2 regions of the Lujinxingia litoralis genome follow, and region 1 is predicted to be linked to the other one. Evidence: riboswitches for the same ligand, from Rfam matches in the RefSeq annotation. Region 1 holds a riboswitch; the other holds the start of a gene.

Region 1 (3,283 bases):
GGGAGAGGGCGAAGAGGGCGGATTGACGATCTCCGCATAAATTAAGGCGAAACCCGAATTGGAGCGAGGGGAGTGCGTGAAAAATGAACTTTTTTAGGAAAAGTGTCTTGACGGAAACTTCGTGCCGAGTATTCTCCCGATTCCCTGGCGCGGCGAAGTCGAACAGGGAGGCGGCTCCTGGAGGAGTGGCCGAGCGGTTGAAGGCACCGGTCTTGAAAACCGGCAAGCGCAAGCTTCGTGGGTTCGAATCCCACCTCCTCCGCTCAAAAGTAAATTCCTGCTTGCAGGATGGTGTTTGAAAAGTGAATAAGAACGTGTACGGAGAGGTGGCCGAGTGGCTGAAGGCGCTCCCCTGCTAAGGGAGTATATGGCTTAAACCGTATCGAGGGTTCGAATCCCTCCCTCTCCGCTTTTCGACTGAAAAAAGAAACTGAAAAAAAAGTCGAAAAAGTGCTTGCAAAACCAAAACGGCGGTGCTAATAAAATGGCACGCCGGACGGGAGAACGGCAAACAACGCAGCAAGCACATAGCACGCACCTGTAGCTCAACTGGATAGAGCAATGGTCTACGGAACCATAGGTTGGAGGTTCGAACCCTTCCAGGTGCGCTAGAAACGCTCTTAATGAATTAAGAGCGTTTCTTTGTTTTTGGAGTCAGGTTTAAAAGTGTCTCGAAAAAACATCGACAACATCTTTATGATGCAGGCTCTCGAAGAGGCCGAAAAAGCTAAGGCAGAGGGCGAAGTCCCTGTCGGAGCTGTGGTCGTATACGAGGGTGAAATCATCGCTCGCGGGTTTAACCGGCGAGAAACCTGGCAAGACCCGACAGCCCACGCCGAACTGATTGCGGTTCGACGCGCGGCGCAAGTGTTGGGTAGCTGGAGACTCCAGGAATGTACGGTCTACGTGACCCTGGAACCCTGTCCCATGTGCGCGGGTATGTTGGTAAACGCGCGAGTAGGGCGGGTTGTTTTTGGTGCACGAGATCCAAAAGCCGGCGCGATGCGTTCGCTTTTTGCCATGGGAGAAGATCCTCGATTAAATCATAGTATCGAGGTGAAAGAAGGTGTCCTTTCGGCAGCAAGTGGACGGGTTTTAAGCGAATTTTTCCGCAGTATTCGTGAGAAGCGTAAAGCGTCAGCAAGTCAGGATGACTCCTCCAACGAGGATGCATCTTAAGTGCGGAGGGGTGGCCGAGTGGTCGAAGGCGCTTGATTCGAAATCAAGTGTACCTTCACGGGTACCGTGGGTTCGAATCCCACCCCCTCCGTTTTTGTAGTATCAGACCATGAAAATGGATCTGTTGGAGAGGTGGCCGAGTGGTTGAAGGCGCACGCTTGGAAAGCGTGTATACGTTTATAGCGTATCGAGGGTTCGAATCCCTCTCTCTCCGCTCTTCGAGGTGGGCTGTTGACGGCTCACCCCATCCCCCCTTAGGGTGGGGATGTTCGACCCCTGAGCGGCCAGTGCGACTGCTGGCCTGGCACCCCGTCAGGTCCGGGAGGAAGCAGCGGACCAGGTACAGAGTGTGCGCTGGCCGCTTGAGGGTCGAAGAGAACTCCACCCCGACGTGGAGTGATGAACATGAGCCCCGCGACGCTTCATTAAGCGTTGCGGGGCTTTTTTTTGCTCGGGCCCGGTGCGTTCAATCTGCGTTGACCCGGATGCCCGGGCGGTGCTAGCACGCGGGCAGGATTGACGCGGCAGGAAGTTGGTGAAAGTCCAGCGCTGCCCCCGCAACTGTCATCGGTGATGAACCTGTCGTAACCCACTGGCGTGTTTCAAACGTCGGGAAGGGGACGGGCGAAGGTGATCCGAGAGCCAGGATATTGCTGCGTCGACGGTGTACCCCCAATCGCTTCGGGTCGGTGGCGAGAGGAACGCAGCAGCCCGGGCGCGAGTGCGCCGGCTCATGCGTGCGGCCGCAGGATGAACCTGCCAGGTGTGTTTGCCGCTCGTGTGCGGGGTTGTCCCGCTGCCGCCCCTCGATCTCCGCCCGGACAGGTAAGGAGATTGAGATGACGACGCTGAAAAATCGGGTGGGTTTGATGGCGCTGATGCTGGCCGGTGGCCTGTGTCTGGCGGCCTGTGGTGAGACCGACGCGCCGGTGGAGTGTGAAGGGGCCGAGTGCGAGCAGAATGACAACCAGGACCAGGGCATTGAGGTGGCCGGGGAGTGGGCCACGAACTTCGGCTACGACGAGACCATCACCGAAGAGACCTGGGGGATGATGCTGTTGACCGAGTATGATAACGAGGCGGATTTCGCCATTACCCAGAACACCTCCGACGCGGAGTTTGGGGCGGACCGCTACAACGTGGTGGTGTGGACGCCGGTGGTCGACGACAGCTTCTACTACTGCATGGTCGCCTTTGATCTGGAGACGGTGGAAGACGCCCGCGCGATCGATCGCAGCGCCGATGCCGACGCCAGCGATCCGGAGAACGGCGGCTGCGGTGGGTTCGCCTGGACGAAGATGACCCGCAAATGATCGCCGCACGCTGGAAGCGCCTGGCAGTGGTGACGCTGCTTGCCGCCGCCCCGGGGGGGGCGCTGGGCTGCGGGGAGGTCGATGACACAGCCGAACCGGGCCCCTGGTGGGCGGGGCTGCCCTACGCCTCGGAGGTGGTGAGTTTTACGCCGGGGGAAGGGGCAGGTTTTGGCGAGGGGAACCTCCCCGACGTGGTGCTTGGTCCGCCGCAGGGAAAGGGCACGACCTCGGCCTCGCTGGATGTGCTGAGTCTGGGCGCCGGTGGAGAGATCGTGCTGGGCTTTGGCGACCGGGTCATTGTGGATGGCGAAGGGGCGGATTTCGTGGTGTTTGAGAACCCCTTTTACGCCGATGGCGATCCGGACCAGGTGTTTGCGGAACTCGGGGAGATCGCGGTCAGCGAAGACGGGGAGGCCTGGCATACCTTTGAGTGTGTGGCCTCGCCGGATGACGCGCCGCCCTACGTTGGTTGCGCCGGCTGGAGGCCCACGCTGGCCTACGAGGCGCTGGAGCATCCTGAACTCTCGGTGGCGATCACCGGCGGCGACGCCTTTGATCTGGCCGAGGTCGGCCTGAGCCGAGCTCGCTTCGTGCGCATTCGCGATCTCTGGGGCGTGGGAGCTTCGCCGAGCCAGGGCTTTGATCTGGATGCGGTGGGGATTCTGCACGTCGAGTAACTAAGCCCGCCGATCAGCGAGCGTGCACGCGCCGCGTTGCCGCTCGCTGCTTGAGGGCATAAAAAAGCCGCGCTCCCCTTTTGGGGAGCGCGGCTTTTTTATGCAGCTTCGATC
Region 2 (3,283 bases), on a different contig from region 1:
GGGGGGAGCAGTCCGATGAGGGTTTTGAGCAGGGTGGATTTGCCCACACCGTTGGGCCCTTCGATGAGCATGAAGGTGCCCTGATGAAGATGGAAGTCCAGGGGCCCCAGCAGCGTGCGACCGTGGTAGCCGCACGCCAGGTTCTGGACTTTTAAGAGCGTGGGTTGGCGCGAGGGGTGATCCCGGGGCAAACAGGGGGGGATCGGCGCGTGATCGGCCGGGGAGGGCTGCTCAAAGTTGGGGCGAAGCCTGGAATCAGCGCTCATGGGGGTTCCGCAGCGAGGTTGGCGGGCGGTGACGCCCGGGCGTTCTCTCAGGGGGAGAGGGTCTCATAGAGGCGAGTGGCGAGTTCTTCGAGGTGCGCCACGTAGCTCTGGCCGGGCCGGGTCTGGGCGGGGAGTTGGAGCAGGGTGGCACCGGTGCGTTCGCTGAGCAGTGCGGCGGTGGTCGTGGGGTAGTAGTCGAGCTGGATGATCGCCGGGATCTGACGTTTTTGGATGGTGTCGACCAAAAGAGCGACGTGACGCGGGTTGGGCGGGACGCCGGGCTTGGGTTCGATCTGCATCACATCGCTCAGGCCCAGCCAGCCGGCCACATAGCTCCAGGATTTGTGGTAGGTCACGACCTGACGCCGGGCCTGGGGGAGCTGGCCAAAGCGCATCTCAAAGCGCTGGGCCAGGCGGATGGCTTCGCGGGCCAGGTGGCGGGAGCGTTCCAGGTAGGCGTCGGCGTGGGGCGGGTCGAGTTCGGCCAGGTGGCGGCCCAGCGCCAGCGCGACGCGGGCGCCCTGGCGAGGGTCGGTGGTGTAGTGGGGGTTTCCGCCCGGGTGCACATCGCCCATCGTGCGGTCGACCGGGCCCCGGGGCAGGTCGGCGGCCACGATGTGGTGAGAGGCGTCAAAGTGGCCGGATTGGCCCGGGTGAATCTTCGGGTTACGAGCGCCGGTGATCAGCGTGGGGAGCCAGCCCACTTCCAGATCCATGCCCACCAGCACCAGCACATCGGCGCGGTTGAGCAGGGGGACGAAGCTGGGGCGAGGATCGATAAAGTGGGGGTCGTCTCCGGGCCTGGCGAGGATGTCGACCTTGCCCTGGTCACCGACGATCTCCGAGGCGATGGCGCCCAGATCGGCGGTAGTGGCCACCACCCGGAGCTCGGCGGTGGCCGGACCGGCGGCCAGCAGCGTGATCAGAGCCGTCAGCAGGGCCAGGGGCCAGGCCAGCGACTGGCGAGGAGAGAGAGAGGACAAGGTCATGGTTGCTCCAGGGGTGAGGGCGCTGCTTTAAGAGGCCGGAGGACGCCGGCGGCGGGACCCTAACGCTGAACCTTTATGAATGCAAATGTATTGCAACAAGTGGCGGGTCGGGTCGATTGACTTCTGCGGCAGCCGACTGCGATAGTCCGCCCGAGGTGCGTTTGCGCGCCTTGCTTCAGGGAACCCGGTGTAAATCCGGGACGGTCGCGCCACTGTGTGCAGCGAGTCGACGGCCAGATGCCACTGTTCCTTTTGCGCGCTTTTGTCGGGTGTGCGGGGGATGGGAAGGCGGTCGGTGACGAGGACGAGGAGGGCAGGAGCCCTGGATCGTTGCGAGCTGCGAGTCAGGATACCTGAGCCGAAGTCGCCGGGAGCTTGCCCGGCAACCAGCTGACCTCTTCGCGACAAAGAGCGCTGCATGTGGACGGTATCACGGTGGAAAAAGCCCGGGTGGGTGGAGTCTGCGCTAGGTGCTCTGGCACTGGGTGCGGGCCTCTGTGCGTTTGCGCCGGATGTGCGTGCGCAGGCTGTGAGGGAGCCTGTTTCGGTTGATGATTCCGAAGATGCGCCTGAAGGGGTGTCGGAAAGTGCTGTAAATTCAGCCGCTTCGGAGGATGGTCTGGCGAGCACCCTGCGCGCGCGTACGGTGAGTCGGGAGCGTTCGGCGCGCGATGATGCGCGTCACCCTTCGGGGTTTGTGACCCGGGTGCAGACCGAGTCCTGTTGTGCGCAGCCGCCGTCTCTGGGGGAGGTTCTGGAGCAGGTGGAGGGGGTGCAGCTCTCGCGTTCGTCGAGTCCCGGGCAGCCGGCCTACGTGGCGATTCGCGGCGGCAGCCCCCGTCAGCTGGTGGTGTATCTGGGGGGGCTGCGTCTGAGTACGCCGGCGGGGCTGGGGTTTGACGTGGGTCAGTTCGGGGTGGCGGGGCTGGCCTCGGCCGATGTCTTTCGCGGGGGCGCGGCGGTGGTGCACGGGGCCGGGGCGCTCACCGGCTCGGTGCAGCTGAACCCGCGGGCGCCGGCCTCGGGGGTGGCCGGTGAGCTTCGGTTGAGCGCGGGGAGCTTCGGGAGCGCGGGGGCCCAGGCGGCGGTGAGCGCGGCTAATGCCCGGGGAGGGCTCCGGCTGCATGCCGGGGTGCGTCGGGCCCGGGGCGACTTTGGTTTTGTGGATCATCAGGGCGTTGAACAGGGGCGTTTGAACAATGATCATCAACGTTTCAGCGGCGGGGGCAGCGCGCGCCTGAAGGTGGGGGAGGGCGCGCTTCATCTGACCGCGATGGTCGAAGATGGCGAGGGCGGGAGCCCCGGACCTTCGGAGTTTCAGCGGGCCTTTGAGCAGGCGCGGGTCGAGGATGATCGTCGGCTGGCGAATCTGCGCTGGGAGACGCAGGGGGGCCATGCGGTGGGCTGGCAGGTGCATGCCGATGTGGGTTTGCAGGATCGCCGCTGGGCCTACGAGAACCCCCGCGGGCATATGAGCCTGGAGCCCGTGGCATCGAGCTCTCGCCATCAGACGCTGGCGGCCAGCCTGGAGGGCCGTCTTTTTGCCGGTCGGCATATAGCCGGGCTTTCGGCCGCGGCGGGGGCGGAACGCTACCGGGCCGCCGAGGGCGCGGCGTCGCTGGGCGCCGAGCGCCTGAGCGCGGCGTTGGCGCTCTCCGATGAGTGGTTGCTGGCCGACGAGCGGCTCAGCCTGGTCGGGGCGTTGCGGATGGAGCTTTTGCGCGAGGTGTCGACGGAGGCCGCGTTTGAGCCCCGGGTGTACGCGCCGTTGACGCCCGCGCTGGGGGTTATCGGGAGGGTGCATCGGCGTCTGGAGGTGCGGGCCAACCTGGCCCGCACCTTCCGCGCGGCCGATTTCGATGAGCGTTTTCTCACGACCGAGGCGGTGCGGGGCAATCCCGATCTGGAGCCGGAGCGGGCCTGGGCGATGGATGCCGGCCTGCGCCTGCGCCTGAGTCCGGGCACCGCCACGGGCCCGCAGGCCCTGGAGCTGGGCGCGACGTATTTTCGAAACGAGATCGACGAGAT

The links. A riboswitch is a leader RNA that binds a small molecule or an ion and turns the genes downstream of it on or off. The one in region 1 is predicted to bind cobalamin.
Region 2: another riboswitch for cobalamin. It lies ahead of DL240_RS15480 (TonB-dependent receptor plug domain-containing protein); the one in region 1 lies ahead of DL240_RS11800 (hypothetical protein).

The regions. Positions count from the first base shown of each region.
Region 1 covers NZ_QHKO01000005.1:48,902-52,184, forward strand. Annotated here, with positions in the region: tRNA gene DL240_RS11765 (tRNA-Ser) at 180-262, shown strand; tRNA gene DL240_RS11770 (tRNA-Ser) at 321-409, shown strand; tRNA gene DL240_RS11775 (tRNA-Arg) at 535-608, shown strand; gene tadA (tRNA adenosine(34) deaminase TadA) at 643-1,179, shown strand; tRNA gene DL240_RS11785 (tRNA-Ser) at 1,184-1,270, shown strand; tRNA gene DL240_RS11790 (tRNA-Ser) at 1,306-1,393, shown strand; RNA gene ffs (signal recognition particle sRNA small type) at 1,457-1,547, shown strand; cobalamin riboswitch at 1,645-1,851, shown strand; gene DL240_RS11800 (hypothetical protein) at 2,019-2,492, shown strand; gene DL240_RS11805 (cell surface protein) at 2,489-3,169, shown strand.
Region 2 covers NZ_QHKO01000008.1:86,411-89,693, forward strand. Annotated here, with positions in the region: gene DL240_RS15470 (metal ABC transporter ATP-binding protein) at 1-266, opposite strand, end outside; gene DL240_RS15475 (metal ABC transporter substrate-binding protein) at 314-1,255, opposite strand; cobalamin riboswitch at 1,433-1,610, shown strand; gene DL240_RS15480 (TonB-dependent receptor plug domain-containing protein) at 1,674-3,283, shown strand, end outside.